DNA from 2 places in the Methylibium sp. T29-B genome. Region 2 is predicted to be linked to the other one. Evidence: predicted binding sites of a transcription regulator. Region 2 holds the regulator's gene; the other holds the start of a gene.
The links. Region 2 encodes FliA, which starts transcription of late flagellar genes. Its sites were predicted from a motif close to CTAAAGTTTNNNNNNNNNNNGCCGNTA; they were not measured.

Region 1 (15,949 bases), on a different contig from region 2:
AGCGGCAGCAGCCACGCCCAGCCGGGCAAGCCGCTCGCGGCGCCGCTGGCCAGCAGCGACACCGGGAAGCCGGCTGCGACGATCAGGCTGCGCATGCGGGTGCCGCTCAGGCTGCCGAGAGCCAGGCCGGTGGCCGAAGCGCAGGCGATCGCCAGCCAGAGCGGTGCGGGTGTCGAGCGCAACAGCAGGAAGAGCGCCCAGGCGGCGGCCCAGCCCAGCAACGCGGGCAGGGGCCAGAGGCGTTGCAATGCCGGCCCGCGGCGGATGCCGCTCGGGGCAACCGGGTCGGGCCGCGCAGCGGTGACCGGTGGGACGGGCAGGGCGGATGACATCGAGGGCGTCCCGGAGGGGGCCGCGAACGGAGGGGCCGGTACCGAGGGCGGCTGCCGGCGGGAGGAGATCAGTGCAGTTGGAGGGCGCCCGCCGCCTTGCCCTTGCCGGCGCGCGCTGGCGGGTTGCACAGGCCGCAGGTGAAGTGCTTGCCGATCTCGTGCGGGTGCGTGACGAAATGCCCACCGCACTTGGAGCATTCGGTCATGGTCAGCATGCCGTTGTCCACGAACTTCACCAGGCGCCAGGCACGCGTGACGGACAGCAGCGCTTCCAGGCCCTGGGCTTCGGTCTGCTCGAGATAGAGACGGTAGGCCTTGATCACGGTGTCGATCTCGTCGAGCGCCGCAACCTTGTTCAGGTATTCGTGGATGTTCAGGAACAGGCTGGCATGGATGTTCGGCTGCCAGGTCATGAACCAGTCCGTGGAGAAGGGCAGCTGGCCCTTGCTCGGCGACTTGCCCGCCACTTCCTTGTACAGGCGCAGCAGGCGCTCGTAGGACAGGTCGGTCTCCGACTCCAGCACCTGCAGGCGGGCACCGAGCTGGATCAGCGTGACGGCACGTTCGATCTGCTTGGCTTCGGTGAGGATGCTCTTGTTGCGCATGATGTCGGTCTCGCAGGGGTCGTCGGTCAGGCGGCTTCCTGATGGCGGCCAGCCATCAGGATGTTGGCGTGCAGGCGGCTGACGCTGTCGTTGGCGGCGCCCTTGCCGTGGTTGGTCAGCAGGCTCCACACCATCTCTCGTCCACGCGCATGCGGCACAGCAGCGTGTTGCCGGAGGCGATCTTCATCATCTGCGCCGGGCTCAGCAGGCCGATCAGGTCGGCCGTCTCTTCCGAGATGCCGAGGCGGAACAGGGCCTGGTCGCGGTCGGCGCGGATCAGGCTCTGCGCCAGCATCAGGTAGGACAGATTGGCTTCGCGAATCTCGATCAGGATCTGTTCGGTGTTCATCAGGGTGCTCCTCGTGCGGTTGCCGGTCGTCTTTCGCTGGTGCAGCGGGTGTTCGTTTCAGCGTGAAATGGATTGTGAAGATCGGAGATGCACAGGAACATCAGCCCAGTTCTGTGGTTCGGGTCTCGCTTATTCGACCGCCCGTGTCAGGCAACTTCCTACACGCCCCAGTAGGCAGCGCGTCGACGCGGCGGCTCAAGTGGCGGCGCGAGATGCCGATGACGGCCGTGGTGAGGAGGAAAGTGCTCTTCCCGGCCAGGCTGACAGGAAACCCGCAGCCCTCAAGTTGCCAGGACGGGCTCCGATAACCCCCACAACGGGACCAAGCGATCGGTTCCGGGGTCCGGAGTAGGCGACCGATGTTTCGTAGAGGGCACAACCATTCCGCCCCTCCCACGAGATCTGAGGATGACGTACGCCGGGCGCAGCAGGCCCTCGAAACCCGCTGTTGGAGATCGAGGGTTAGTTCACGGTGATGAGGCCCCAGGGCCGAGCCACCGAGGCAATGCCGGCGCTGCCGGAGAGTCATTTCAACCGTTCAGGAGATTCAGATCATGGCAATGTCAGTCAACACCAACATCGTTTCGCTCAATGCGCAACGCAACCTCGGCACCTCTCAGTCGTCGCTGGCAACGTCCATGCAGCGCCTGTCTTCCGGCCTGCGTGTCAACAGCGCGAAGGACGACGCCGCCGGTCTGGCGATCGCCGAGCGCATGAACGCGTCGGTCCGTGGCCTCAATGTCGCGGCGCGCAACGCCAACGACGGCATCTCGCTGGCGCAGACCGCCGAAGGCGCGCTGGGCAAGGTCGGCGACATGCTGCAACGCATGCGTGAACTGGCCGTCCAGTCGGGCAACGCCACCAACAGCGCCGACGACCGCAAGGCCCTGCAGGCCGAAGTCACGCAACTGCGCGACGAAATCGACCGTGTGGCGAAGCAGACGACCTTCAACGGCCGCAAGCTGCTCGACGGCTCCTTCACCGCGGCGGCCTTCCAGGTCGGCGCCGGCGCCGGCGACAACATCACGGTCGGCAGCCTGACGAACGCATCGGCCAGCAACCTGTCGAAGATCACCTACGCCGAAATCTCCAGCGGTGACCTGGCGAAGGACGACACCGACATCACGACGCTGGACGCGATCGCCGACGGCGACCTGCAGATCACGATCGACGACGGCGGCGACAACGAACTGGTGGTCGAGGTGGGTGCGATCGCCCAAGCGAGCTCGGGCTTGGAGCGTCTGGGTCAGGTGGCCGAGGCGATCAACCGCAAGACCAGCGACACCGGCGTGTCGGCCTACCTGGTGGCCAATGACGACGGCACCTACAAGCTCGACATCAAGGCCTCGCGCCTGGATGCCGACGGTGCCCCGCTGTCGGTGGAGTTCACCGGCTTCGATACCACGACCACGGGTCTGGACGAAGGCGACGTGCCCGCCGCGGTGACGGATGCCATTGGCATCGACGCGCTGAGCATCGAGACCGAATCGGATGTGTGGGTGTCGATCAAGAAGATCGACAGCGCACTGGACCAGGTGAACAGTGCCCGCGGTACCCTGGGCGCGATCCAGAGCCGCTTCGAGAATGCGGTGTCGAACATCCAGATCCAGGCGGAGAACACCGCGGCCTCGCGTGGCCGGATCATGGATGCCGACTTCGCGTCGGAAACGGCCAACCTGTCGCGCTCGCAGATCCTGCAGCAGGCCGGTACCGCCATGGTGGCCCAGGCCAATCAGCTGCCGCAGCAAGTGCTGTCGCTGCTGCGCTGATCGGCCTCCCGCGGCGGCCTCCGGGCCGCCGGCCCCGGGATCCTCGGGCCCCGTCCGTCAGGACGGGGCCTTTTGCTTTCCGGGGCCGAAATGCGCCGGAAGTCGGCCTCTTTTCGATCCATCGTCACCCCCGCAGGTCACCAAGAATGGCTACACCGAACAGGTAAGCCGGCTTCGGGCCGGAGATCCTCGATTCTTCAAGGAGCATTTCCATGGCCCAGACCATCAACACGAACGTCATCTCGCTGAATGCCCAGCGGAACCTGAACACCAGTCAGTCCTCGCTGGCCACCTCGATGCAGCGGCTGTCGTCGGGTCTGCGCGTCAACAGCGCGAAGGACGATGCCGCCGGCCTGGCGATCGCCGAGCGCATGAACACCCAGGTGCGCGGCTTGAACGTCGCGGCGCGCAACGCCAACGACGGCATCTCGCTGGCCCAGACCGCCGAAGGCGCGCTGGGCAAGCTGGGCGACATGCTGCAGCGGATGCGCGAACTGGCGGTGCAATCGGCCAACGCCACCAACAGCGCCGACGACCGCAAGGCGCTGCAGGCCGAAGTGAACCAGCTGCGCGACGAGATCGACCGTGTGGCCAAGCAGACCAGCTTCAACGGCAAGAAGCTGCTCGACGGCTCCTTCACGGCGGCGACCTTCCAGGTCGGGGCCAACTCCGGTGATGCGATCACCGTCGGCAGCCTGACCAACGCCACCGCGGCGGTGCTCTCGAAGATCACCTACGCCGAGGGCGCGAGCGCCGACCTGACGCTCGACGGCACGACCATCACGGACCTGGCCGCGATCGCCGACGGCGACCTGCAGATCACGATCGACGGCGGTGGCGCGAACGAGCAGATCGTCGAGGTCGGCCCGATCGCCGAGGCCAGCACCGAAACCGAACGCCTGGGCCAGATCGCCGAGGCGATCAACCGCAAGACCACGGACACCGGCGTCTCCGCCTACTTGGTGAAGAACGACGACGGGACCTTCAAGCTCGACATCAAGGCATCCAAGCTGGATGCTACTGGCGCCGCGCTGGCGGTGGAGTTCACCGGCTTCACCACCGCGACGACGGGTCTGGACGAAGGCGACGCGATCGCCGAGGTCGCCGACGACATCGGCCTGAGCGACTTGAACATCGAGACCGATTCCGCCACCTGGGTGTCGATCAAGAAGATCGACAGTGCGCTCGACCAGATCAACGGCGCACGCGGCACGCTCGGCGCGCTGCAGAGCCGCTTCGAGAACGCGGTGTCGAACATCCAGATCCAGGCCGAGAACCTGTCGGCCGCGCGTGGCCGCATCATGGACGCCGACTTCGCGATGGAAACGGCGAACCTGTCCCGCGCCCAGATCCTGCAGCAGGCCGGCACTGCGATGGTGGCGCAGGCCAACCAGCTGCCTCAGCAGGTGCTGTCGCTGCTCAAGTAAGACGCCTTCCGGCGACCTGCTTCGGAGAGCCGCGGCTGTCCGGTGCCTGACGGCGCCGGGCCCGCGGCTTCAGTTTTCTGCGCGAGCGCCGATAGCCCCTCATCAATCCGTCCGGACTCAGCATGGCCATCTCTTCACCCGGTCTCGGCAGCGGCCTCGACGTCAGCAGCATCGTCTCGCAGCTCGTGGCGCTGGAGCGCAAGCCGCTGGAGAAGATGCAGACCGCGGCGACGTTCATGCAGACCCAGGTCTCGGCCTACGGTCAGTTGCAGAGCCTGGTGTCCGCCGTCGGCGACGCTGCGAAGGCGCTCGCCAAGCCCACCCTGTGGCAGGCGGCGTCGGCAGGCACCAGCGACGCCACCTCGGTCGCCGCCACCGCCAGCGCGGGCGCCGCCATCGGCAGCTATTCGGTCAGCGTCTCCCAGATCGCACGCGCGCAGAGCCTGGCCTCGGCGGTGTTCACCGCGCCGACCGACGTGGTCGGTGCCGGCAAGATGACGATCGAACTCGGCGGCTACAACGTCGCGAACGATCCGGCGTTCACCCCGAAGACCGGATCGACGACGCTCGAACTCGAGTTCGCGGAGGGCACGACGCTCGAGCAGGTGAAGACGCAGATCAATGCGGCGAACGCCGGGGTCTCGGCGGCGATCGTGCGCGACGCGAACGGTGCCCGCCTCACGCTGACCAGCACCACGACCGGACTGGACAGTACCCTGCGCGTCGCCGTCAGCGACGCCACCGGGGCGCTGACAGGCCTGGCCTACGACCCGGCCAGCGGTGCCAACCCGATGACGCAGACGCAGGCCGCGGTCAACGCCCTCGCATCGATCAACGGCCTGGCGATCGAGTCGCCCACGAACCGCCTGACGGGCACGCTGGACGGCGTGACGCTCGATCTCGTGAAGGTCACCACCGCACCGGTCACCGTGAACGTCACGACGAACACCGGGACGATGCGCGACGCGATCAAGAAGTTCTCCGACGCCTACAACGCGCTCAACACCTACCTGGTCACGCAGACCAAGTACGACGAGGAGAACAAGATCGGCGGCACCTTGCAGGGCGACAGCGCCGCCGTGGGGCTGCGCAATCAGTTCCGCGCCATGCTGCGCCAGGACAGCGCGGCCTCGGCCGAGCTGACCCGCCTGTCGGACATCGGCTTCAACGTGCAGCGCGATGGTTCCATCGTGCTCGACAACGCCAAGCTCGACGCGGCGCTCGCGAAGCCGGCCGAGCTGTCGAAGCTCTTCACGACCAATGACACGGCGAACCCCGCGTCGACGGGCCTGGGTGTGCGTTTCCAGAAGCTGGCCGACATGTCGACCGGTACCGACGGCGTGATCGCCAGCCGCAATGCGGGGATCAAGGCCCGCCTGGAGCGTAACAAGGACGACCAGGAGAAGGTCAACGACCGTGCCGACCGCATGCAGGTCCGGCTGACCCAGCAGTACACGGCGCTGGACACCCAGATGGCCAAGCTGACCGCCCTGTCGACCTACATGACGCAGCAGCTGACCGGCCTGTCCAACCTCTACAACAAGAAAGACTGAGGTCGTTCCCGATCCGCGCATTCGCGGGGTCGGTTGAAACGCAGGGCGATTTCGAGTGTGTGGCGCTCAAGACCGGGCGCGCAGCGGCCGATAAACACTCAGCCCCACTCGAATGCCGGACCTTCAGTCATGTTTGCCCAGAGCAGCCCCTACTCGCCGTCGCGCCACCACGCCTCCAGCCAGGCCTACAACCTGGTCGGCGTCGAGACCGGCATCGGCGGCGCCTCGCCCCACCAGCTGGTCGCGATGCTGTTCACCGGATTGCTCGATGCCGTGGCGCGTGCGCGCGGCGCACTGCGCGACGGCCAGATCGAGCGCAAGGCGCACGAACTGAGCCGGGCGGTCCGCATCGTCGAGGAAGGACTCAAGGGCGGGCTGAGCCCGGCCGGCGGCGCCCTGACCGAGCAGCTGTCATCGCTCTACAGCTATGTCAGCACGCGCCTGATGCAGGCCAACCTGCGCAACGACGATGCCGCGCTGGCCGAATGCGTCAGCCTGATCGAGCCGCTGCGCGATGCCTGGTCGACGATCCGCGCCCAAAGCGACATGCCGGCGGTTCGCTGAGCGTCCCGACGACGATCCATCGACAAGGAAGTTTTTCGATGAGTACGCCATTGCTGAACTACTACGAGGCCATCGAACGCGCCAGCGAGCAGATGCTCGAGGCCGCGCGCGGCGGCAACTGGGACCAGGTCGTGAAGCTCGAAGGGGCCTGCGCGGTGCTGATCAATCAGCTCAAGCAGGCTGCGGCGACCCGTGAACTCGGCGCGGACGAACGCCAGCTCAAGACCCGCATCATGAAGCGCATCCTCGTCAACGACGCCGAGGTCCGTACCCTGGCCGAGCCCTGGCTCGAGGACCTCGATCAGCTCCTGGCCGGCCGGCCGAAGATGCTGCACTGATCGAAACCGAACCCGACTCCCATCAGACTGCTGCCGAGAGAATCCGAGCGATGGAAACGCTGCCGATGCCGCTGGAGGCCATGAGCGGTTCTCCACATGGCCTGGGTGAATTCAGGGTGAGCGCGCCGGCCGAGGTGTTCAGCCTGCTCAAGCAATGCGCCGACGGCAACGTGCTGTTGAGCCTCAGCTCCCCGGAGGGCGCCGCCTACACGACCACTGTGTGGGCACTGGACCCGGCGCGGGGGCTGCTGTGCCTGAGTGCCGACGGCGGCGACATCAAGCTCCAGCGCCTGCTGGAGAGCGAGGAGGTGGTCGCGGTGGGCTACCTCGACAGCGTCAAGCTCCAGTTCGACCTGCACGACCTGGTGCTGGTGCACAGCGGACGCGCCAGCGCGCTCAATGCGCGCTTCCCGCGCGAGCTCTACCGTTTCCAGCGACGCGGCAGCTACCGCGTGCGGCCGCTGCTCAACACCAGCCCGACCGCCACGCTGCGTCATCCGGCGCTGCCCGACATGCAGCTGAGCCTGCGGGTGCTCGACGTGAGCATCGGCGGCATTGCGCTGTTCCTGCCCGACGATGTGCCGCCGATCGAGCCGGGCGTGCAGATCGCGCAGGTGCAGGTCGATTTGGACGGTGACACCCGCCTGCAAAGCGGCCTGATCGTCCACCACGTGACACTGCTGCACCACGAGTCGCGCGGCGCGCGGCTGGGCTGCGAGATGCTGAACCTCGGCGGCGAAGGCGAGCGCGCGCTGCAACGCTACATCGACCAGACGCAGAAGCGGCGGCGCCTGCTCTCCTTGTGACGGTCCTGCAGGCCGCTCGGCCCGGAGGCGGGGCGGGCACCCGCCCGTGTTTTCCACAGTCGGGACAGCCTGTCCGACAGCCTCCTTGACCTTACACTCCGTGACAGTTGTCCAGGCCTCCTGCCTGGCCGAGCAGTTGCTGTCCGAGCCCGTGCCTTTGGTCACTCCCGCTGCCCTTCCTGCCCAGCCGCCACCGGTGAGCGCTGCCGACGCCGTGGTTCTGTGGCACGGCTTTCTCGACACACTGAACGATCCCCTGCTGATGCTCGACGCGCAGGCGCGCGTGCGTTTCGCCAACACGGCCGCCCTGAGGCTGTTCCCGTTCGAGCCGGGCATGCCGCTGGAAGATCTGCTGCCGGTGATCGACGGCGGTCTGGTGTCCTGGGTCCTGGATGTGCTGGAGGGCCGGGCAGACGAGCTGCTGAGCAGCTTTCCCGATGCCGCGCTCAGCCAGCTCAGCGCCCAGCGCTGGGCCCTGCGCCTGCCGCCAGCGCGGCGCGAGCGCGTGGCGGCCGCGGTGCAGACCGCGGCGGAACCGCTCGCCGAGGTGCGCCGGCTGTACTGGCACTCGCCGTTTCCTGCCATCCTGGAAGACGGCCACTTCCGCATCGTCGACGTCAACCAGGCCTTCGTCGACTACACCGGCTGGTCGCGCAACCGCCTCGTCGGCATGGACACGCTGACGCTGGTGCCGATCGAGGACCACCTGCTGTGGGAATCCACCCGCGACCCGCCGGCAGGCGCTGAACTGCCGGCGCTGATGGAGCGCCGTCTGGTCGACGCGCAGGGGCGTGACCGCTGGTTCCGCGGGGCGCGGCGTCAGGTCACGGACACCGAGGGCCGTGCACTGTGCCTGACGGTGATGCAGGACTGCACCGCCGAGAGGGCGGCCCGAGAGCGGGCGGAGCGTTCACTCAGCGAGCTCGATCAGTGGTTCGAGCTCAGCCCGGTCGGCATGCTGGCCTTCGACGGCGCCGGCCTCGTGCTGCGCAGCAACGCCGTTTTCGAGGCCCTGGTCGGTCGGGTGCCGGTGCTGTTGAGCGAGGCTCCCCCGGGACTGAACGACCTGCTGGGCTGGCATGGGCCACGCAGCCTCGGTGCGCTGCAGCCGGGTGGCGAGGCCGCCGAGCGGCGCGGCTGGGTCGCGGCCTTGCCAGGGGCGCGCTCCCGCTCTCCCCGCCATCTGCGGGCGAGGGTGCGCTGCACCGATGCCGTGGCCGGTAGCGAGCCGCGCTACATCGCGGTGATCGAGGATCTCAGCGCGGAGCAGGCGCTCGATCTGGCGCAGGCCCAACTCGGGGCGCTGGTCGACGCGGCCGGCGTCGGCGTGGCGCTGCAGAGCGTCAGCCGCGATCTGGTGCTGTCCGATTCACTGCCCGAGTTCGAGCGGCTGCAGCGGGCGCTGCGCGCCGGCGAGGCGGCTCAGGCGCGCTACGCGATCCGCCATCCCGAACTGGGCATGCGCTGGCTGCTCACGCGCGTGTCGCCACGGCCGGACGGGGACGGCGACCCCTCGGTGGTCACGCTCGACGTCACGGAGCAGGAACATAGCCGCGCTCGCAGCGAGGAGCTGCTGCGGGAGCTGAGCAGCATCCTCGAGAGCTCGAGTGCCGGCATCGCCTTCCTGCGCGGCAACACGTTGGTGCGCTGCAATCGCAGCTTCGAACGCATGCTCGGCACCACCTCGGGCGCCGTGGCCGGGTGCAGCGTGCGCGAGCTGTTTGCCGGCCAGCCGCAGGCGCGGCTCGCGGTGGAAGACGCCGAGCTGGCGTTGCTCGAGTCCGGCGTCTACGAGACGGAGATCGAGATCCTGCTGCCGCAGCACGAACCGCACTGGGTGTCGCTGGCGGCGCGCCGAATCGGCCCCCCCGGCCCTGACGCCGAGGTGGTGGCGGTGCTGTCCGACATCACGCGCCTGAAGCGCCAGCAGGCGCAGTTGGAGCGTCTCGCCGACGAGCGCGAGCGCACGGAATCGGCCATGGCACAGCAGGCCGAACTCACCCGGGCCATCCTCGACTCGGTGTTCGTCGGCATCGTCACCGTGGGGCAGGGGGGCATCGAATGGATGAACCGTTCGGCGCGCCGCATGTTCGGCGGTGATCTGGCCGATTTTCAGCACTTCCCCTTGTGCTGCGTGGCGACCAGCGATCCTCAACACCCGTTCCGCCAGGTCGAAGCGCGGCTGGCGTCGCCCGACCTGCGCACCGAAGCCGCGGCCGGCAGCTTCGAGTGCCGCGTGCAGGCGCGCGACGGCCGAGCCTTCTGGGTGGTCGGTAACGTGGTTCCGACCGGCGATGCCGAGCAACCGCAGCTCACGTATGCGCTGCTCGACATCGACCGCCGCCGCCGCGCCGAGGCGCGCAGCGCGCAGGCGCAGGCCTCGCTGCAGCGGGTCATCGACCTGGCGCCGTTGGCGATTGCCCTGTTCGATGCGGCCAGCGGCGAGTTGCGGCAGGCCAATCCGCAGGTTGCCGCTGCAGCCGGCCTGCCGGGCGAGATGCTGGTCGGCCGCCGGCCGGAGGAACTGCCGTTGCCGATCGGTGGTGACGTGATCCGCGCCGACCTGCAGGCGGCGCTCGACGCCGGCCAGGGCGGTGATGTCACGCTGCGCGAGTACCGCTTCGAGCATGAAGGGCGCCCGCTGGTCTGGGAGGCACGCTACCTGCCGCTCGGGCAGCCCGGCGAGGTCCCGGACGAGGTGCTGCTGGTGGCGGTCGATGTGACGGAGCAGCGTGCCGCCCAGGCGGCACGCCTGGAGGCTGCGATCGCGCAGCGCGAGATGCTGGTGAAGGAGGTCCATCACCGCATCAAGAACAACCTGCAAGGCGTGGCCGGCCTGCTGACGCAGATCGCCCAGCGGCGCCCCGAGGTGGCGCCGGCCATCCACGAGGCCGTGGCACAGGTGCAGGCGATCGCCCAGGTCTACGGCCTGCAGGTGGGCTCGCAGGGGCCGGTGCAACTGGCCGGCCTGGTCGGCGCGATCTCGACCAACCTGCAGCGCGGCAGCGACCGGACCATCACCGTGGAATTGCCGGACGGCGAGGCGCCGCGCTGGGCCCTGCCCGAGGCCGAGGCGATCCCGATCGCGCTGACGCTCAACGAGCTGCTGGGCAATGCGCTGAAGCACGGCAACGGCGCGGTCGAATGCCGGCTCGTCAGTGCGGCCGAGGAAGCGCGCATCGAGATCCGGAACGAGGGGCAGTTGCCCGAGGGCTTCAGCCTCGACCGGGTGGCTGCGGGGGTCTACGGACTGGGACTGGTGCGGGCGCTGCTGCCGCGGCGTACCGCCACCTTCGGCCTGGCGCCGGATGCCGGCGGCGTGCTGGCTTGCGTGAGCCTGCGTCCGCCGGGCCTGGTATCGCTGGAGCCGCGGTCGACGAACATCGGTGTACTTTCATGAGCAAGACCGGCACTCGTGCGGATCAGGGCGCGGTCACGGCCATCAAGGGGAATCATTCTTGAGCAGCAAGGGCAAGATCCTCGTCGTCGATGACGACAGGCTGGTGCTGGCGACGCTGACGCACGGCTTGTCCGCGGCCGGCTATGCCGTGGTCGACGCCGACAACGGCGACGACGCCATCCTCGAGGCGCGCACGCGCCGGCCGGACCTGGCCCTGCTCGACATCCGCATGGAGGGCAAGAGCGGATTCGACGTGGCCGCCTACCTGCGAGAGCACGGCAGCGTGCCCTTCATGTTCCTGTCGGCCTTCTCCGACGCGGCCACGGTGGCGCAGGTGCGGGCCCTGGGCGCACTGGATCACCTGATCAACCGGTCGACATGCGGCAGATCCTGCCGGCGGTCGAGGCGGCGTTCAAGCGCATCCGCGGCGGGGTCGAACCGGTCGCCGAAGTCGGCGCGCCGCGTCCGCGCGATCCGCTGTCCGATCCGGTGGCCATCGCGGTCGGCGTGGTGATGCACCGGCACTCGCTGCCGCGTGCCGTGGCGCTGGAGCGGCTGCGCCGGCTGGCGACGCATCACGGGCGGTCGCTGGAGGCCGAGTGCGAGCAGCTCCTGGCCGCGGTCGAGCTGTTGTCGGCGCCTGCGGCGCCGTGAACCGAGTGGCCGTCTTGGCGTCGATCGTTTCAGGTGGACAGGGTGAAGTAGAAGCGGGCTCCGCGGTCGACCTCGCTTCCGCCCAGATCTCGCCGCCATGGCGTTGCACGATGCGCCGCACCGACGCCAGGCCGACCCCGGTGCCGGCGAAATCGCTGCTGCTGTGCAGTCGCTGGAACACGCCGAACAGCCGATCGATGAAGCGCATGTCGAAACCGGCGCCGTTGTCGGCCACGCAAAACGCACTGTGCTCGCCTTCGACCACGCGGCCCAGTTCGATCCGGGCAACGTGGCGATGGGCGCTGTATTTCCAGGCGTTGCCCAGCAGATTTCGAGCACCACGCGCAACAGGGTCGGATCGCCGGTGACCAGCAGGCCGGGCGCGATGCGGACATCGACGCGGCGTTCGGGCGCCTGGCGCTGCAGATCGTCGATCACGTAGCTCGCGAGTTGCGACAGGTCGACCGTCTGGCGCGCCAGAGGCAGCGCGCCGAGTCTCGACAGCGCCAGCAGCGCGTCGATCATGCCGTTCATGCGGGCTGCGGCCCCGAGTACGCGGTCAAGGTGGTCGTTGCCGACGCGATCGAGCAGGCGACCGTAGTCCTCCTTGACGATCTTCGTGAAGCCCTCGACCACCCGGATCGGTGCGCGCAGATCGTGCGACACCAGCGTGCCGAACGACGCCGCATCCTCGTCCGCACCCGCCGGCGACGGGCGTGGGGGCGTCAGGAGCGTCGCGCTCCCCTCGTGGCCAGCGAAGCGGCCCGAGGCGTCGAGGCACACGCATGCCTTCAATCGCCAGCGTTGCAGCGGCCCGCCGCCAGGCGCCGCGAGCCCGACCTCGATGGCCTGGAAATCGGCTTCCGACTCGAGAGCCTGGCGCAGGCCGGGCATCGACGTCTCGTCGAACAGCTGCCAGAACGCCTGACTGTCGCGGCCGGCGTGCAGCGCATGGTCGGCAGGCAGCGCCGTCGCGCGCAGCGCGGTCAGGCGGTGCTGTGCGTCGGTGCGCCACAGCGGGCCCTCGATCAGGCCGAGCAGGCGTCGCACGCGGGCGCGCTCGTCGCGCAGTGCAGCGGCGTCTCGCCGCTGGCGCTGTTGCCACGCCAGGAGACCGAGCAGGACGCCCAGTGCCAGCAGCGCGCCGACCAGCAACAGCCCGAAGGCATGCCAGGGCAGACCCTCGGCAGCGTCGAAGGCAGCTCGCGCGTCGACCGGCAGCAGCAACGCGCCGAGTCCGATGCCCGAGGCTTCCGCGATCCGGGACGGTGCACGCCTGAGGTCGTTGTCAATCGAAATCATGTGATCGATTGTAGAAGTCGCATCCGTGAACGATTGCCGCAGCGGGGCCTCGGCGTCGCGACGGCTCGCCAGCACCCGACAGGAGGGACGGCGGCGGCTTTGCGCGCGGCACCGGGCCACGCCACACTTGCCGACATGCGCACCTGCTCGATCCGCGCCGTCGGCCAACCCGGACGCGAGACGTCCACATCGACACGGCGGGTTCCCGGGTCGGGGGTGGCTCGATGAGCAACGAGCACGTCGACTCGCAGTTCGAGCGTGCCGCGGCCGAGGCGCGCGCCGCGGTCGATCGCCGGGTGCTGCGGCCGCTGCGCGATCTGGCGGTGGCGCGCAAGCTCGCGTTGATCGTGTTCCTGCTGGTCGGCGTGGTCGTCGGCCTCGTCTACCTCAGCAAGCTCAGCTCCGACATCCTGTCCGGCGTGCGCGCCTACGTGGCCGGGGACGGGCTGTGGGCCAAAGGCAACCGCGACGCGGTGTTCTACCTGGTGCGCTATGCACAGACCCACGAGGAAGCTGATTACCGCCAGTACGCGGCGGCGTTGTCCGTGACGCTGGGGGACCGGCAGGCCCGACTGGAACTGGAGAAGCCCGATTTCGACTACGACGTGGCGTATGCGGGCTTCCTGGCAGGGCGCAACCACCCCGACGACATCGACAGCCTGATCTGGTTGTTCCGGACCTTCCGCAATCTGAGCTACATGGACCGGGTGATCCAGCTCTGGACCCGCGGCGACGAGGAAATGGCGCTGCTGCGCAGCTACGGCGACACCATCCGCACGCAAGTGCTGAACGGCAGCCTGAGCCCGGCGCACGCTGCCCTCCTGGTCGGCGAGATCGAGGTGCTCAATCGCCGCCTCGTGCCGATCGAGGACGCCTTCTCCACCGTGCTGGGGGAGGCCAGCCGCTGGATCGCCCAGCTGTTGTTCGCTCTGATGCTGGTGACGGCCTGCGGTTTGCTCACGTTCGGGCTGGTGGTCGCCGGCTATCTGACGCGCCGCATCAACCGTCAGATCGACGGGCTGCGCGACGGGGCGTTGCGCATGGCGGACGACGACTTCGAGCAACCGGTGGAGATCGTCTCCGACGACGAACTGGGCCGGCTCGCCGCCACTTTCAACAGCATGCAGGCCCGGCTGCGGGAGCATCGCAGTGCCATCGAAGCCAGCGCCGCCGAGTTGCAGCAGGCCACGGCTGCGGCCCAGGCGCTGGCGCTGCAGGCCGAGACGGCGAGCCAGGCGAAGAGCCAGTTCATGGCGACGATGAGCCACGAGATCCGCACGCCGATGAACGGCGTGCTCGGCATGACCGAACTCCTGCTGGGCACCGCGCTCGATTCGCGGCAGCGACGCTTTGCCCAGGCGGTGTACCGCTCCGGCGAAAGCCTGCTCGAGATCATCAACGACATCCTCGATTTCTCGAAGATCGAGGCCGGCAAGCTGGAACTGGCGCCGGCCGACTTCACGCCGCGAGCCCTGGTCGAGGACGTGTTGGAACTGTTGGCGCCTCGGGCGCAGGAGCGCGGGCTGGAGTTGAGCTTCCGGGAGGAGCCCGGCCTGCCGCCGGCACTGCATGGCGATGCGCTGCGGCTGCGCCAGGTGCTCACGAACCTGGTCGCCAACGCGATCAAGTTCACCGAGCATGGCGAGGTGGTCGTCGAGATGCGCCGGGTCGAGCCGACCGCGGCAGAGACGGCCCTGGCCACCGGGGACCGGCTGTGGGTCGAGCTGTGCGTGCGGGATACCGGGATCGGCATTCCCCCCGAGGCCTTGTCACGGCTCTTCATTGCCTTCAGCCAGGCCAGCAGCGGCATGGCGCGACGCTACGGCGGCACCGGTCTGGGGCTGGCGATCTCGCGCCAGCTGGTCGAACTGATGTCCGGATCGATCACGGTCCGCAGCCAGCCGGGGGTGGGCTCGCGGTTCTGCGTTCGGCTGCCCCTGATGCCGGCCTCCAGCGACGTCGATGTCGACATGCTCGAACTTCATGACATGCCTGCCCTGCGCGTGCTCGTCGTCGATGACAACGAGACCAACCGGACGGTGCTCGAAAACTTGCTCGGGGCCTGGGGCATGGAGGTCGTGGTGGCGAACGACGGCGTGCATGCGCTGGAGCGGCTGCATGCGGAGCGCGATGCCGCACGCAGCTTCGACATTGCGCTGATCGACATGCAGATGCCGCGGCTCGATGGCCTGCAACTGGCCGACCGGATCTCGGCCGAGCCGGACTTCGCGGACGTGAAGCTGATCATGCTGTCGTCCGTGAGCTCGCCCGACGACGCCAAGCGGGCGCAGGCCGTGGGCTTCAAGCGCTTCGTCAACAAGCCGGTGCGGAAGGCCGAACTGCGCCAGGCGATCCTCGGCGTGTCGGGTGTTGCCGGTGCCGGCGGCGGTTCGTCGCGCAAGATCGGCGCCCATATCCTGGTGGTCGAGGACAATCCCGTGAACCAGGAAGTGATCGGGCAGATGCTGCGCCACTTCGGTTGCCGCGTGCAGCTCGCCTCGTCGGCGCTCGAAGGGCTGCGTGCTTTGTGTGCCGAGCGCTTCGACCTGATCATGATGGACATCCAGATGCCGGGCATGGACGGTGTCGAGGCGCTCGGCTGGTTCCGCCGAGGGCCTGGCGAGCGCTTCGCCTTCCGCACTCCACCCACCACGCCGGTGGTCGCGGTGACCGCCAACGCATTGGGGGGTGACCGCGAGCGATTCCTCGGCCTCGGATTCGATGAATACCTTTCCAAACCCTTCCGGCAAAGCCAGTTGCACACCATGCTGTCACAACGCCTGAACATTCCCGACACCGGGGCGGGAGAGCTGACGCCGGCTCCGGCCGAGCCAGCGTTGGCTGGAGCTC
Region 2 (15,949 bases):
TCCTGCCGCCGTCGGTGCACATCCGCGACAACCTCGAGCTGCGCCCCAGCATGTACCGGCTCACGCTGCGCGGCGCCGTGATCGGCGAGGGAGAAGCCTTCCCCGGCATGCTGATGGCCATCAACCCCGGCCACGCCAGCACGCCGTTGATCGGTACCACCACCACCGACCCGGCCTTCGGCCTGCCCGCCACGTGGATCGAGGAGCGCCAGCGCGAAGCGGCGCAAATGGCCGGCTATACGGTCGTTGATTGCTCGACCGTGGTGGCGACCCACCTCTCACACTTGATGCAAGTGAATGCAGCGCGCCTGCTGGGCCGCGTGGAAACGCAGCAGCTGGTCGAGCATGTGACGAAGTTGGCACCCAAACTCATCGAAGACGTGGTCCCGAAGATGGTCCCCATCGCCGCCCTCCAGAAACTGCTCCAGCTGCTGCTGGAGGAAGGCGTGCACATCCGCGACATGCGCTCGGTGGTGGAAGCGCTGGCCGAGCACGTCGGCGCCAACCCCAACCTCGCCAACGACCCGCAGGAGCTGTCGCGCCGCATCCGCGTGGCACTGGCGCCTGCGATCGTGCAGCAGATCTACGGCCCGGTGCGCGAGCTCGAGGTGATCGCCATCGAGCCCGACCTCGAGCGCCTGCTGTCGCAGGCCCTGACCTCGCAGAACGGCCCGGTGCTGGACCCCAGCATGGCCGACATCCTGACCCGTTCCGCCGCCGACTCCGCCAAGCGCCAGGAGGACCTGGGCCACCCGGCCTGCCTGCTGGTGCCCGATGCGATCCGCGTGCCCATCGCCCGTTTGCTCAAGCGCGCCGCGCCGCGGCTGCGTGTGCTCTCGCACAGCGAGATCCCAGACACCCATTCGATCCGCATCGGCTCGATCATCGGCGCCGCCGCTTGATCCGCCCCCCTGACAGACCCCGACCCAGAGGCTCCGCATGAACGTCCAACGCTTCACAGGCCGTACCTCGCGCGACGCGATGACCAAGATGCGCCAGGCCCTCGGCGACGACGCGTGGTGCTGTCGACCAAGCCCTGCCCCGAAGGCATCGAGATGCTGGCGATGGCGCCGGGCGCGCTGGCCGCGGTCGAGCGCCAGGCCGCCGTGCAGCAGCAGGCCGCCGCCGCGCAGCCGGCGCCCGCCAAGCCCGCGAAGCCGGTCAAGGCCGCCAAGGGTGGCCGTTCCGCGACGGCCGACGATGTGCAGCAGGACGTGGAACAACTGTCGATGAGCACGCTGTCCTTCCAGGACTACGTGCGCGACCGCATGCTGAAGAAGCGCGAGGCCGCGTTGCGCGGCGAAGCGCTGCGCGAGGAACGCACCGAGCCGACCCTCAACGTCGCCCCGATGGCGCCGGCCCGTGCCGCCGCCCAGGCGACGCTGTACGCCCAGGATCTGGACGACGACGATGCGGTCGACGCGGCGGTCGATGCCGTGCAGCACCGGATCGCCAGCCAGCAGGCCGCCACCATGCCGGTGCTGCGCGAGCAGGTGGTCTACGGCCGCCAGACACAGTCCGCCACCGCCAGCCCGCCGATCCTGCGCGAGGCCCAGGCCGATGCCACGATGCTGAGCGAGCTGCGCTCGATGAAGGGCTGATCGAGGAGCGCTTCGGCGCGCTGGCCTTCATGGAGAAGCTGCAGCGCGAGCCCGCTCAGGCCAAGCTGACCCAGAAGCTGCTCGAGTGCGGCTTCTCGCCGGTGCTGATCCGCAAGCTGGTGGCTGGCATGACGGCCGACGTCGGCGACGAGCAGGCCTGGGCCGCCAGCGTGCTGGAGCGCAACCTGATGACCGGCGAGCGCGAGCTGCCGATCGAGGACCAGGGCGGCGTGTTCGCGATGATCGGCGCCACCGGCGTCGGCAAGACCACGTCGACCGCCAAGCTGGCCGCCGCCTTCGCCACCCGGCATGGCGCGTCCAACCTCGGCCTGATCACCCTCGACGCTACCGTCTCGGTGCCCACGAACAGCTGCGCGCCTACGGCCGCATCCTCGGCGTGCCGGTGCACACCGCCCACGACCGCACCGCGCTGGAAGACCTGCTGGAGCTGCTGTCGGCCAAGAAGATGGTGCTGATCGACACCGCCGGCGTCGCCCAGCGCGACACCCGCACGCGCGAACTGCTCGACATGCTGGCGCACCCTTCGATCAACAAGCTGCTGGTGGTCAACACCGCCGTGCAGGGCGAGACCATCGACGACGTGATGACCTCCTACCGTGCCGCCGCCTGCAAGGGCATCGTGCTGTCCAAGCTCGACGAGGCCGTGAAGCTGGCGCCGGCACTCGACGCCGTGATCCGCCACAAGCAGAAGATCGTCGCGGTGGCCAACGGCCAGCGAGTGCCCGAGGACTGGCATCGCCTGTCGGGTCAGGCCCTGGTGCACCGCGCGCTGCGCGCCACCGGCAGCCCGGCCTACAACTTCGACGCGAGCGAGATGAACCTGGTGTTCGCCACGCCGCAGATGACGGAACGCCGCCCCGTACCGGCCGGCCGCGCCTGAGCTTCCCGATCCCGACGACCCCGCTGCCGCCATGTCCACCGACCTGCCCCGCCGCGCCTGCCGCCCCGCCACCGACAGCTGGTACAACCAGCTCGACGATCTGCCGACCCACCCCGCACCGGCCGACCAGGCCCAGGGCCTGCGCCGCCTGTTCGTGAGCCGCACGATGCGCTGCATCCCGGTGGTGTCCAACCCGAAGATCGCCTTCGGCGGCGCCCTGCTGGAGCGCCTGTGCAGCGCCTACGCCGAGCAGGGTCTGCGCACGCTCGTGGTCGACGCCGGCGAGAACGCCCGCGCACCAGCCGAGCTGGCGAGCTTCGACCTCGCAGAGGGCGTGGAGACGCTGAGCCCGCACGTGAGCTACCTCGCTGCCGGCGGCCTGACGCTGCGCTTCGTGGATGCGAGCGGCTCGACCTCCGGCTTCCTCGACGCCATTTCCGAAGCCGCTCCCGACATCGATGTGCTGCTGGTGCATGCCAGCGCTGCCGAACTGGCCCGTCTGTTCGCGCGTCGCGTTCAGGAGCTGCAGGCGGCCACGGTGCGCCCCATCGTCCTGTGCGACGAGCAGCCCGACAGCGTCACGCACGCTTATGCGGCCATCAAGCTGCTGGCGACGCGCGCCGCCTTGCTGACGCACGACCTGCTGTTCAGCGCCCCGCCCGATTCGCCGCGCGCGGCCAAGGTGGCCGAACGCATGGCGCGCTGCGCCGACGACTTCCTGGGGGCCACGCTGCACGACTGGGTGGCCGTCGACCCGGCCGAGGCGCCCACCGATGGCCCGAGCCTGCGGCTGAAGCGCCTGGCACGTGAACAGCTCGCCTGCGCACTGCCGCACACCGTGAGCGACAGCGTGTTCGGCGCACTGGCCGGCGAGATCGGCGCACGCTCCGCGCTGCCGTCGCTGGGCTCGCGCCTGCCGCGGTCGCGCTGAATCCCCGATCGAAGACCGAACGAACCGCCGAACACCGCCTGGAGCCCGACATGTACACCGCCACCGGTCGCCTCGAAACGAACGCCATGATCAAGCAGTACAGCCCGCTGGTGCGTCGTCTTGCGCACCAGATGATTGCCAAGCTGCCGGCCAACGTGGAGATCGACGACCTGATCCAGGTCGGCCTGATCGGCCTCACCGACGCGATGTCGCGCTTCGACAGTGCGCAGGGCGTGCAGTTCGAGACCTTCGCCACCCAGCGCATCCGTGGCGCGATGCTCGACGAGCTGCGCGGCAGCGACTGGATGAGCCGCGGCAACCGCAAGCAGCAGCGCGAGATCGAGGTCGCGGTGCACAAGCTGCAGCAGCAGCTCGGCCGCGCGCCGGCGGAGAGCGAGATCGCCAAGCAGATGGGCCTGTCGCTCGCCGACTACCAGGAGCTGCTGGGCAAGGTGCGCGGCACGCAGCTCGTCTATCTGGAGGACATGTCCGGCGACGATGGCGACAACGATTTCCTCGACCGCCACGTGGCCGACGAGAACGAGAACCCGGTGGCCCTGCTGCAGGACCATCGCATGCGCCTGGCGCTGATCGAGGCCATCAAGACCCTGCCCGAGCGCGAGCAGTTCGTGATGGGGATGTACTACGAGCAGGACATGAACCTCAAGGAGATCGCCGCAGTGCTGGGCGTGACCGAATCGCGCGTCTGCCAGCTGCACAGCCAGTCGATCGCGCGCCTGCGCGCCAAGCTGCGCGACCACTGAACCCCAAAAAGAAGCGAGCACGAGACAACCATGCTGAGCCTGTTCAAGAAGACCCCGAGCGCGGCCGCTGCCACCGACCCGGCACCCGTCGCGGCGCCAGCTCCCGACCTGCGCCAGGCGGTGCAGAGCATCGCCCAGGCGGCCTCCCGTCTCGGCCGTGACGCGGCCGAGGTGCGCGGCCTGATCGAGGACAGCAACCAGGTCAACCAGCGCCAGGTCCAGGCACTGCAGACGCTCGGCAGCCAGCTGGGCGAGGTGCAGCGCGCGCAAGGGGCATCGGTACCACCACCACCGAGAGCCTGAAGGCCGTGGAGCGCGCACGCGCCGCGGTGGAGCAGGTGGGCACCGAGGTGGGCGGTATCGTCGACACGCTGCGCCAGGTGGCGGCCGCGGCCGGACAGATCACGCAGATCGCGCTGCAGACGCGCCTGGTGGCGTTCAACGCCTCGGTCGAGGCCGGCCGGGCCGGCGAGGCCGGACGCGGCTTCGGTGTCGTGGCCGACGCGGTGAAGGACCTGTCGGCCAAGGTCGAGGCCTCGTCGAAGCAGATCATGAGCACCGTGGCCGAGCTCGACCAGCGCGTCGGCGCGCTGGCGCGCGAGATCCAGTTGCGCGAGGGCGAGGCGCCGCAAGGCGCCTTCCACCGGGCGCTGGCCGAGGTGCAGGGCGGGGTCGGCAGCATCAGCGCCGCGGCGGTGCAGAGCCGCACGATCTGCGACGGCCTGAACGAGCAGATGGCCGCGATCGACCGCGAGATGCAGCGCTCCAGCCAGACGCTGGGCAGCGCCACGGCGCGCAGCGAAGCCTTCCTGAAGGTCAGCGAGAACATGATCGAAGTGGTGGCCGACTGCGGCATCGACACCGACGACACGCCCTACATCCGCGGTGTCCAGGAGGCGGCCTCGCAGATCAGCAAGCTGCTGGAGGACGCGCTGCGCACCAACACCATCGCCGTCGCCGACCTGTTCGACGAGAACTACCAGGCCGTGCCCGGCACCAACCCGGCCCAGCACACCACGCGCTTCGTCGCGCTGGCCGACCGGCTGTTCCCGCAGGTGCAGGAGCGCCTGCTGACGCTGAACCAGAAGGTCGTCTACTGCATCGCGGTCGACCGCAACGGCTACGTCGCCACGCACAACCGCCAGTACTGCAACCCGCAGCGCAGCAACGATCCGGTGTGGAACACCGCGAACAGCCGCTACCGCCGCATCTTCAACGACCGCACCGGCCTCGCGTCGGCGCGCAACACCCGGCCCTTCCTGCTGCAGACCTACCGGCGCGACATGGGCGGCGGCAACTTCGTGCTGATGAAGGAAGCCGCGGCACCGGTCACCGTCAACGGTCGCCACTGGGGCGGCGTGCGGCTGGCCTTCCAGTTCTGAGCCTGACCCGATCCATGCAGGACGGCGCCCCGGGGCGCCGTTTTTCATGGGCGAGCGCCAAGCCCGGACATTCGGCAGGTGCATTGCGGCCGGCGGCGCGAACGCGCACAGAATGCGCCGCATGAAGAAGTCCCCCGCACTGCTGTTCCTGCTTGCGCTGCTGACCCTGCCCTGGGCCGCTGCGGCCTACACCGAGGCGGCTCCGGCCGCCGCACCCAGCCAGTTCATCTTCGCCTGGCCGCTCGGCGAGGCGGCACTGAAGCCGCGCGGCGCCAGCACGCGCGGCGTGCCGGTCGAGCTCGACACCGCGGCCAGCGAGGCCTGGAAGCGGCTGCGCGAGCCCGGTCTCAGCGCGCGCGAGCGCGACCGCCGCGCCATCCTCGCGATGGCCGGTCCCTACCGCGTGAGCTTCGACTTCCTCGAGGTGCTGCGCTTCGATCCCGCGCTGAAGCCGGACGCGCCCTACCAGAGCTGGGGCACCGAGCAGGTGTTCGTGTCCGAGGACCGCGGCGACTTCATCGCACTGCAGCACATCCTGGTGATGCGGGTGCAGATGCAGGACGGCCAGGTCAGCGAGCCCATCGTCGTGCGGCACTGGCGGCAGGAGTGGCGCTACGAGGCCGACAGCCTGCTCGCCTACGAAGGCCGCAACACCTGGGTGCGCCGGCCGGTACCGGCCGGTGAACGCAGTGGCAGCTGGGTGCAGAGCGTGCTGCAGGTCGACGACTCGCCGCGCTACGCGGCGCGCGGGCGCTGGCAGCACGGCGACAGCTTCTCCACCTGGATCAGCGACGAGACCTGGCGCCCGCTGCCGCGGCGCGAGTTCAGCGTCCGCAGCGACTACCAGGTGCTGGTCGGCAGCAACCGCCACACCATCACGCCCGGCGGCTGGGTGCAGGAGGAGAACAACCTGAAGCTCGCGCTCGGCGATGGCGGCCGGCCACGCGCGACGCTGCCCTATCTGGCGCGCGAGTACGGCGTGGCGCGCTACGAGCGCATCACCGGCCACGACTTCAGCGCCGGCCAGACCTACTTCGAGCGCACCGAGCCGTTCTGGGCCGAGGTGCGCGCCGCCTGGCGCCGCATCGGCAGCGCCCAGCCGCGCTTCGCGCTGCGTGCGCCGGTCGACCAGGGCGGGCTGTTCGCGCCCTTCTTCGAGTACGCCGAGGGCCTGGTCGAGGGCAAGCGTTTCGACGTCGACGATGCCCGGCGCTTCATCGACCGGACGCTGGCGGAGCGCTACCTGGCCGGCCTGCCGACGCCGCCGTGACCGCCACCGCCGGGCGTGCGTGAGGCGTCCTCACTCGCCCCACGGCAGCATCAGCGTCACCAGCAGCAGCTTCTCGAACTCGGGTGCGAAGCGCTCGATGATCGCCTCGGGGTCCGGGCACAGCGTGGAGTCGGTGATCAGCCCGAACTGCACGCCGCCACCGTAGGAGAGGATGGACACGCCCATGCCGATGTCGCCCGACTGCGGTACCCAGAACATGGTCTGCCGCAGCGTGGCACCGCAGAACTTCAGCGGCTCCTTCGGGCCGGGCACGTTGGTCATGACCGCCGTCGCCTTCTTGGCGAACAGGTTCAGAAGCGCGTGCTGCACGGGCTTGACCAGCAGCCCGGCGATGGCGAGCACGCCGAACGCGAGCACCGGCTGGTAGCTGCCCTTGAGCTCGTTCATGCGGCGGCGCACCGCGTAGACACGCTGCACCGGGTTGGCGATGCCGATCGGCAGCACCAGCGGCACCAGGCCGAAGCGGTTGCCCAGCTGATGCGCCTTCTCCAGCGGCCGCAGGTTGACCGGCACCATCGCACGGATCTCCTGGCCGGTGGGGTCGTCGCCCTTTGCCTCGAGGTAGCCGCCGATCGCACCGGCGGCGCAGGCCAGCAGCACGTCGTTGATCGACGCGCCCAGTGCCTTGCCGACCGAGCGCACGTCGTCCAGCGGGATCGGCTCGCACCACGCCACGCGCTTGCTGGTGCCGGGCTTGCCCTTGAGCCGCGTCGGCGAGTCGTCGGGCATCAGCGCGAGCGCAGCGACGTCCTTGACGATCTGGGCGCCGGTGAGCGCCATCTCGACCGAGCCGAACAACGGCTGCTGCGGCTTCGACAGCAGCTCGACGGACTTGGCGACGCCGTCGCCGTAGAGGCCGATGGCCTTGATCGCGACGTCGGTGATCGGCTTGAGCACCGCATCGCTCAGCCAGTCCTTCTCGTCGTCGGGCTTCTGTGCGCGCTCGGGCGGCGGCTTGCCGCCGTCGGTGATCGACAGCATCACCGAGATCAGCGCGATGCCGTCGGCGATGCAATGGTGGATGCGCGCGATCATCGCGCTGCCGCGCCGGCCCTCGACGTCGGGGTAGTCCTCGATCAGGTGCAGCTGCCACAGCGGGTGGGCCGGGTCGAGCGGGGTGGTCGCCAGCTCGGCGGCCCGCGCCTCCAGCGCTTGGCGCGGGCTCTGTCCCTTGCGCGGCGCCAGTCGCTCGCTGCGCACGTGGCGCTGCAGGTCGAAGCTGCGATCGGTGACCCAGCTCGCGCCCATCGCGTCCTCCACCACCTTCTGGCGGAAGCGCTTGTACTTCAGCAGGCGCTCCTCGACGCGCTGGCACAGCGCCGCATGCGACACGCCGGGCTCGAGCAGCCACACGCCCAGGATCATCATCAGGTTGGACGGATTGTCCATGCGCAGCCACGCGGTATCGACACGCGACATGCGCTCCGGCGTGGCGGTGGCCATCAAGGGTCTCCTCGGGTTGTTCTCGGGTTTTGGCCGCGACGATGCTCGGTAAGATCGACAGCGTCAATCTGATTTTCACTGCTGTCCCCTGCCCACGAGGAGCGCTCCATGGCCGATCTGAAAGCCCGCTTCGATGCCGCCGTCGCTGCGTCCAAGACCCTGCCGGAGAAGCCGGACAACCAGACCTTGCTGAGGATCTACGCCCTCTACAAGCAGGCAACCGCCGGCGACGTGGACGGCAAGCGCCCCGGCTTCTCCGACATGGTGGGTCGCGCGAAGTGGGACGCGTGGAATGAACTGAAGGGCACCGCCGGCGAGTCTGCGCAGCAGGATTACATCGAGTTGATCGAGTCGCTGAAGTAGGGAGTCGCGCTTGGCATGTGCAGCGTGTGAGCGCTGCTGACCAGGGCATCGGGTGAACGGCTGCGTTCGTGTCCCCCGGGGCCGGCCCCGCGGGCCGACCGCTCCTCCTTTACCTCACTTCGCCATTCACCCGATGCCCTGGTCGCACGCACCACCGCGGCACGCGAAGGCTTCACAACCCCAGCACACCGCGGTGTATTGAAGCGCCGTGACGGGCCGCTGTGTGGAGTGAAGTAGAGGAGGAGAGCCCGGCCGGAGGGCGGGCTCGGGGGACATGAACGCAACACAGTGGACCGGCGCGGCGCCCGCTCAGCGCTCGCATACAGGCCGTATGAAACGTGCAGACCTTGTCAGGTCTTCTTGCGCGCCGCCTTCTTCGCCGCAGCCGGCGCCTTGGCGCGCTTGTGCTCCGCCGCCAGCAGGCCGTCGAGGTTCTTCTCGATCTCGCCCTCGATGGTCTTCTGGAAGGCGCCGAGCAGGAAGCTCAGCTTCGCGGCGAGCTCGAAGGCATCGCTGCGCACGAGCAGCGTGCCGTTCACGCCGCTGCGCGTGAAGTGCACCACGTCCTCGTCATCGCCCTCCTCCACCGTGCATTCCATGCCGAACTTGGCTTCGGCGTCCTCGGCCCATTTCCACGCGATCTCGCGGGCGCGCTTCAGGCCGAGCTGGTGGGGGCGATGCAGGGCGATGTCGGGCATGGAGACACTCGGTTCGGTTCAGGGCGGTGGCAGCTGACGGCCGGCTCCGAGTGTGGCGCGGCGTTCGGCCTGCGGCAAGCTGGCGAGGCGCCGCACCTCGGCGTAGAAGCGCGAGAAGTCGCTGCCCTCGGCGGCGAACAGTGCCTCGAAGCCCGGCACCAGCGCGTTGTAGGCCGACTGCACGCCCAGGCTGGCGTTGTTGGCCCGCGCGAACCAGGCGTCGTAGCCGCCGTAGCCGGCCCACGGACCGGCCTTGAGGCGCGCGTGCTCGGCGCGCATCTCCGCCATCAACGCGGCCTTGCCGGCACGCTTGTCGGCTTCGCTGCCGGGCCCGCGGTACAGCGCGTCGAGCTGCGTGCGGGTGGCGAGCACGAGCGTGCGGAAGTCGCGGCGGCGCGCATCGAAGCGCTCGTACTCCTCGCGCGCCGCAGCGTCGGCCCGTTGCGCGAGCCAGCGCTCGCCGCCGAGGCGTTCGACCGCGGTCGCGAAGCTTTCGTTGAACTCGGTGTCGTCCTTCGCATAGGCCACCTGGTGCGCCAGCTCGTGGAAGATCAGCCGTGCCAGCTCGCCTTCGGGGTAGCCGATGAAGGTATTGAGCAGCGGGTCGGCAAGGAAGTCACCGGGCAGCTTGCCGAGCGTGGAATAGGCGGGCACACCGTAGACGCTGACCTCCTGGCCCTGGGACATCAACTCGGCGGCCAGCGCGTCGGCCGCGCCGCGGTCGAAGTAACCGCGGTAGCCGACGCAGCCGACCACCGGGAAGCACCAGGTCTTCAGGCTCAGCGACAGCTCGGGCGCCGCGACCACGTTCCACACCACGGCGGGCCGGCCGAGGTCGGCATAGCGGCGGTAGCTGGCGTTGTCGGGCAGGCCCAGCTCCTGGACCGCGAAGTCGCGCATGCGCTGGCTCAGCAGCAGGCGCTCGCGCAGCACGGCCGGCGTGCCGGCGTCGGCCAGCCAGTCATCGACCGGCTTCGCGGCGCGCATCACGCCGAGGTGGCCCTGCACCGATTGCGAGAGGTAGGCGACACTGCCGCAGCCGCCCAGCAGCGCCAGCGCAGCGCCGACCGCGACAAGAGAGAACCACCAGGACCGGGCGCGCAGCAGCATGGCGCGCAGTCTACGGCTCCATGCGGACAGGTCGGCGGGCGCTACAGGTAGCGGCGGATGCCGGTCAGCGCCGGGACACCACTGGCCTCGAGCCGGTCGACGGCCTGCGTGAAGCAGGCGTCCGCGCGCACCGGCCCCAGCAGTTCGGCGAGTGCCACGTACATCACGTTGATCAGCAGCGTGCCATGGCCGCCGGCCGGCCAGTCGCCATCGAGCGTGCTCACCTGCCCGCTCCACCACAGCGACGCCGCGTGCTGCTGGGGTCGCGGCAGGCTGGCCGCGTGGCGGATCAGCGCGCGGCGCACGCGCGCCGGCGTCAGGCCGACCGGCAGATCGCGCGAGAGCTGGGCCTCGATCGCCGCGAAGAAGGCCTGCAGGGCCGCCACCCCCTCGCCCAGCCGCGGCGCCACCGGGGCGACGGAGCCCGGTGGCAGGCTGCCCGGCTCGGTGGACTCGAAGGGTTGCGAGGACAGTGGATCGTCCGGCAGGCGCCGCGGGTCACTCTGCAGCGCGCGGAAGATCCTGAGGTGCAGCTCGGCTTCCTTGCCGGCCAGGCCGAAGCCGTCGGCGATCTGCCGGCAGTAGCGGCTCAGGCCGAGGAACAGCGCGCCGCGCCCCTGGAACTGCTGGCACCACAGCATCACCGCGTCGCGCACGCGCGGCGCCTCCAGGTACTCGGCCAGCGCGTGCGCCAGCGCACGCCGCACAGTGACCGGATCGTTGTCGCGGCTTGCCATCGTCGACGCACCGCCGCTCATCGCTTGCCCCGGTGCACCGCGTCCTGCTGGAACTCGGGGTAGCCGATCTCGTAGTGCTCGGTGAAATCGAGGCCGCGCTGCTCGTCGAGCGTGCTGGCGCGCAGGCCCATGCTGCGGGCCAGCAGCCAGTACATCAGCAGCGCGGTGCCGAAGGACCACACGAAGGCGACGCCGCAGCCGATCGCCTGCACGCCGAGCTGCCGCAGGTCGAACATCGCGTCGTGCTTGAACAGCCCGGCCGCCAGCGTGCCCCAGACGCCGCCGACCGCATGCACCGAGACGGCTCCCACCACGTCGTCGATGCGACCCGCCTCAAGCAGCCAGCCGGCCAGCACGCTCAGCCCGCCGGCCACGAAGCCGGTGAGCAGCGCATAGGCCGGCTCCATCACGTGGCAGCCCGCGGTGACGCCGACCAGGCCGGCGATGCTCCCGTTGACGGCCGCCGTCATCAGCACCGGCTGGCGGCCGAGCGCCAGCATCGCCAAAGCGCCGATCGCCCCCGCCGCGCCGGACAGGTGGGTGTTGAGCACGATCTTGCCGATGCCCACCGTGGCCGCGGCGGTGCTGCCGCCGTTGAAGCCGAACCACCCCAGCCACAGGATGAACCCGCCGAGCGCCACCGAGGTGAGGTTGTGGCCGAGCATCGGGCGCGCCTCGCCGTTGGGTCCGAAGCGTCCGAGCCGGGGCCCGATCACCAGGACGGCAGCGAGCGCCGACCAGCCGCCCACCGAGTGCACGACGGTCGATCCGGCGAAGTCGATGAAGCCCATCTCGCGCAGCCAGCCCTGGCCGGAGAACAGCGAGCCCCAGGCCCAGGACCCGAACACCGGGTAGATGAGCCCGGTGATGAGCACGGAGCTGACGATGTAGGCCCAGAAACGCGCACGCTCGGCGATCGCGCCGCTGACGATGGTGGCGGCGGTGGCGGCGAACATCATCTGGAAGAACAGCAGCCCGTAGTCGGCCTCGGGCATCGCGTGCGGCAGGAAGCGGTCGGTGCCGATCCAGCCGCTGGCATTGGCGCCGAACATCAGGCCGAAGCCCACGGCCCAGAAAGCGACCGCGCCGAAGCACGTGTCGCAGTAGTTCTTCATGATGACGTTGATCGCGTTCTTGGCGCGGCTCATGCCGCTTTCCAGCAGCGCGAAGCCGGCCTGCATGAAGAACACCAGGCGCCGGCGGCCATCATCCAGACCATGTCGGTCCCGGACTTCAGCTGTTCGATCGTCGTGGGGTCGGCGGCGCGGGAGGCGGCCGCGAGGCTCGCGAGCAGGACGGCGCACGCGAGAGGACGCGCGGCCCGACGGACAGCAGGTTTCAAGACGGATTCCCAACGTTCTGGTGACGCGGCAATGTGGCAAGACACATGCCACCGCGCTGGCCAGCGACCGGACTTCCACGCGACGCATCGGCCGCGTGACGGACTGCTCAGTCCGCGCGCACCTCGACCAGGCAGTCGTAGAAGCTCGGGGCCCGACCGAGGTCGGTGAGCTTCTGGTGGGTGACTTCGTTCACGTTGCTGCCGCGCACGCCGAGCTTGCGCCACCAGATGCCCAGGCCGTTGACCACACCGGGGCGCGCCCGCTCGCTGAGCACGGCCTTGCACCAATACTGGCCGCGCTCGTTGAAGACACGCACCAGCGCACCATCGTGGATGCCGCGCGGCGCCGCGTCGCCCGGGTGGATCTCCAGCACCGGCTCGCCCTCGATGTCGCGCAGGCTCTTCACGTTGACGAAGCTGGAGTTGAGGAAGTTGCGCGCCGGCGGCGAGATCATCGCCAGCGGATAGGCCGCAGCGAGCTCGGGCGTGCTCTGCGCCGACTCGTGGTTGGGCACGTGGTCGGGCACGCCCCAGCCGGGCGCGTCGATGCGGCAGCGCCCGCTCGGCGTGGGGAAGCCGCCGTCGGCGAACGGCGCCTCGGGCAGCGGCAGCTGGACCCAGCCGTGTTCACGCAGCTCGTCGAAGCGCACGTGGCGGCCGAAGGCCTGGCGGGCGATCGCCTCGTCGCTGTCGCCGAAGCAGGGGTCGACATAGCCCATGCGCGCGGCGAGGCGCCGGAAGATCTCGGTGTTGGGCAGCGCCTCGCCCAGCGGCGCGACGGCCGCTTCGTTGATCAGCACCGAGGTGTGGCCGTAGCTGCGGTGCACGTCCAGGTGCTCGAGCTGCGTGGTCGCGGGCAGCACGAAGTCGGCGTGGTCGGCGGTGTCGGTGAGGAAGTGCTCCAGCACCACGGTGAACAGATCCTCGCGCGCGAAGCCCCGCACGACCTGGGGCGATTCGGGCGCCACCGCGACCGGATTGCTGTTGTAGACCACCAGCGCCTCGATCTTCGGGCCGAAGCCGGCCGAGCTCTCGCGCAGCAGGTCGTCTCCGATGGTGCTCATGTTGATCGTGCGCGGACGGCGCGCGCCCAGCAGCTCGGGCCGCTGCAGGGCGCCGTGGTCGATCGGGTACCAGCCGCTGCTCGACAGCAGCAACCCGCCGGCGCGATGCCGCCAGGCGCCGATCAGGCAGGGCAGCGTGGCGATCAGGCGCACCGCGTTGCCGCCGCCATGCACGCGCTGCATGCCGTAGTTGAGGCGGATCGCGGCCGGCCGTGTGCCGCCGTAGTCACGCGCCAGGCCACGCACCTGCTCGGCGTCCAGGCCGCAGACGGCGGCGGTGCGCTCGGGCGTCCAGGCGAGTGCCTTCTCGCGCAGCGCTGGCCAGCCCTCGGTGTGGCGGTCGATGTAGTCATGGTCGAGCCAGTCGTTGACGATCAGCTCGCGCATCAGGCCGAGCGCCAGCGCACCGTCGGTGCCGGGCAGCAGCGCAAGGTGCTGGTGGCACTTGTCGGCGGTCTCGGAGCGGCGCGGATCGATGCAGACCAGCTTCGCGCCGGCGCGCTTGGCCGCCTGGGCGTAGGTCCAGAAGTGCAGGTTCGACGCGATGCTGTTGCTGCCCCAGATCAGGATCAGCTTCGCTTCGGCGAAGTGCTCCACGTGCATGCCGACCTTGGCACCGTAGCTCGCCGTCAGCGCCTCGCCGCCGGCGCTGGCGCAGATGGTGCGGTCGAGCAGCGAGGCCCCCAGGCGGTGGAAGAAGCGCGCGGCCATGCTTTCACCCTGCACCAAGCCCATCGTGCCGGCATAGCTATACGGCACGATGGCCTGCGGGTCGCGCGCAGCGATCGCCTGCAGGCGCGTCGCGATGACGTCCAGCGCCTCGGCCCAGCCGACCCGCTCGAAGCGCCCGGCGCCCTTGGGCCCGACGCGCCGCAGCGGGTGCAGCACGCGCTCGGGGTGGTAGGTGCGCTCGGGATAGCGCGAGACCTTGGTGCACAGCGCGCCGTGGGTGGTCGGGTGGTCGGCGTCGCCCTGGACCTTCACCGCGCGGCCATCGCGCACCGTGACGCGCAACGCGCAGGTGTCGGGGCAGTCGTGCGGGCAGGCGCCGCGCACGCTGCGGGTCAGCCCGCCGTCGCCTTCCACTTGCCGTCCACCTTGCAGAGCTGCTGCTCGCTGCGGGCACTGAGCGCCTTGTGCCGGTTCTCCATCACCACCACGCGGCAACCCGCGCGCTCGCCCTCGCGCGCCGTGACGCTCCCCTCGCTGCCGCTGCGGTCGTTGCGCCAGGTCACCGGCACGCCCAGTTCGGGCGCGGCCAGCGCCTGCGTGACGGCGGCACGGTAGAGCTTGAAATCCTGCTCGTTGAAGCGGCTGATCGGCGTGTTGCGCAGGAAGCCGTAATTGGCGACCTGGGCCAGCGCCGCACTGCCGGCGGCCAGCGCCCCGAACGCCACGGCGGCACCGACAAAGCTTCGTCCTCTCATCGCGGTCCTCCCTGCCGCCCGCGTCTCGGCCGGCCCGGCATGGAGTGTGCCTCGTGCCGGCGGAGGCTGCAGAACGACCCTGTCGCGGCTGCGTCGCCGGGCGCGGCATTACCATGCGAGGTGGAATCTTCGCCCGCTGGGGAGACGCCGATGCAGTTGATCGAATCCATCCTCGCCGACAGTGCCGCGGTCACCGCGATCCGCCGAGACCTGCACGCCCACCCCGAGCTGTGCTTCGAGGAGCGCCGCACCGCGGACGTGATCGCCCGGACCTGGGTGACTGGGGTATCCCGGTGCATCGCGGGCTGGGCACGACCGGTGTGGTCGGCATCGTCAAGAATGGCTCGTCTGACCGCGCGATCGGCCTGCGTGCGGACATCGACGCGCTGCCGATCACCGAGCACAACACCTTCCCCCACGCCAGCCGCCACGCCGGCAAGATGCACGCCTGCGGCCATGATGGTCACACCGCGATGCTGCTCGCGGCCGCCCAGCACTTCTCCAGGCACCGGAACTTCGACGGCACCGTCTACCTGATCTTCCAGCCGGCCGAGGAAGGCGGCGGCGGCGCGCGCGAGATGATCAAGGAGGGGCTGTTCGAGCGCTTTCCGATGGAGGCCGTGTTCGGCGCCCACAACTGGCCTGGGCTGAAGGTCGGCCAGTTCGCGCTGAAGACCGGCCCGGTGTTCGCGAGCAGCAACGAGTTCCGCATCACCATCCAGGGCAAGGGCGCGCACGCGGCGATGCCTCATCTCGGTGTCGATCCGGTCCCGGTGGCCTGCCAGATGGTGCAGGCCTTCCAGACCATCATCACGCGCAACAAGCGCCCGCTCGACACCGGCGTGATCTCCGTGACGATGATCCACACCGGCGAGGCCACCAATGTCGTGCCCGA

Region 1: the regulator FliA is predicted to act here: its motif matches at 1,567-1,593, upstream of Y694_RS01270 (flagellin).

What each region holds. Positions count from the first base shown of each region.
Region 1 is NZ_AZSN01000004.1:101-16,049, forward strand. It holds partial or broken gene Y694_RS01255 (class I SAM-dependent methyltransferase) at 1-332, opposite strand, end outside; gene flhC (flagellar transcriptional regulator FlhC) at 401-937, opposite strand; partial or broken gene flhD (flagellar transcriptional regulator FlhD) at 964-1,286, opposite strand; gene Y694_RS01270 (flagellin) at 1,841-3,055, shown strand; gene Y694_RS01275 (flagellin) at 3,268-4,482, shown strand; gene fliD (flagellar filament capping protein FliD) at 4,605-6,035, shown strand; gene fliS (flagellar export chaperone FliS) at 6,165-6,599, shown strand; gene Y694_RS01290 (flagellar protein FliT) at 6,638-6,937, shown strand; gene Y694_RS01295 (flagellar brake protein) at 6,988-7,743, shown strand; gene Y694_RS22275 (PAS domain S-box protein) at 7,940-11,143, shown strand; gene Y694_RS23025 (response regulator) at 11,202-11,657, shown strand; gene Y694_RS25275 (ANTAR domain-containing protein) at 11,633-11,797, shown strand; partial or broken gene Y694_RS26990 (ATP-binding protein) at 11,922-12,125, opposite strand; partial or broken gene Y694_RS26995 (hypothetical protein) at 12,344-13,099, opposite strand; gene Y694_RS01315 (response regulator) at 13,324-15,949, shown strand, end outside.
Region 2 is NZ_AZSN01000032.1:2,713-18,661, forward strand. It holds partial or broken gene flhA (flagellar biosynthesis protein FlhA) at 1-902, shown strand, start outside; gene Y694_RS25575 (hypothetical protein) at 1,020-1,601, shown strand; gene Y694_RS25580 (hypothetical protein) at 1,631-2,077, shown strand; gene Y694_RS25585 (hypothetical protein) at 1,999-2,502, shown strand; gene Y694_RS07560 (antiactivator of flagellar biosynthesis) at 2,534-3,433, shown strand; gene Y694_RS07565 (RNA polymerase sigma factor FliA) at 3,484-4,197, shown strand; gene Y694_RS25590 (hypothetical protein) at 4,228-4,500, shown strand; gene Y694_RS07570 (methyl-accepting chemotaxis protein) at 4,506-5,579, shown strand; gene Y694_RS07575 (DUF6607 family protein) at 5,701-6,849, shown strand; gene Y694_RS07580 (wax ester/triacylglycerol synthase family O-acyltransferase) at 6,880-8,313, opposite strand; gene Y694_RS07585 (acyl-CoA-binding protein) at 8,422-8,676, shown strand; gene Y694_RS07590 (polyhydroxyalkanoic acid system family protein) at 9,027-9,374, opposite strand; gene Y694_RS07595 (aminopeptidase) at 9,393-10,484, opposite strand; gene Y694_RS07600 (hypothetical protein) at 10,526-11,242, opposite strand; gene Y694_RS07605 (ammonium transporter) at 11,239-12,402, opposite strand; gene Y694_RS07610 (molybdopterin-dependent oxidoreductase) at 12,671-14,713, opposite strand; gene Y694_RS07615 (hypothetical protein) at 14,692-15,054, opposite strand; partial or broken gene Y694_RS07620 (M20 aminoacylase family protein) at 15,205-15,949, shown strand, end outside.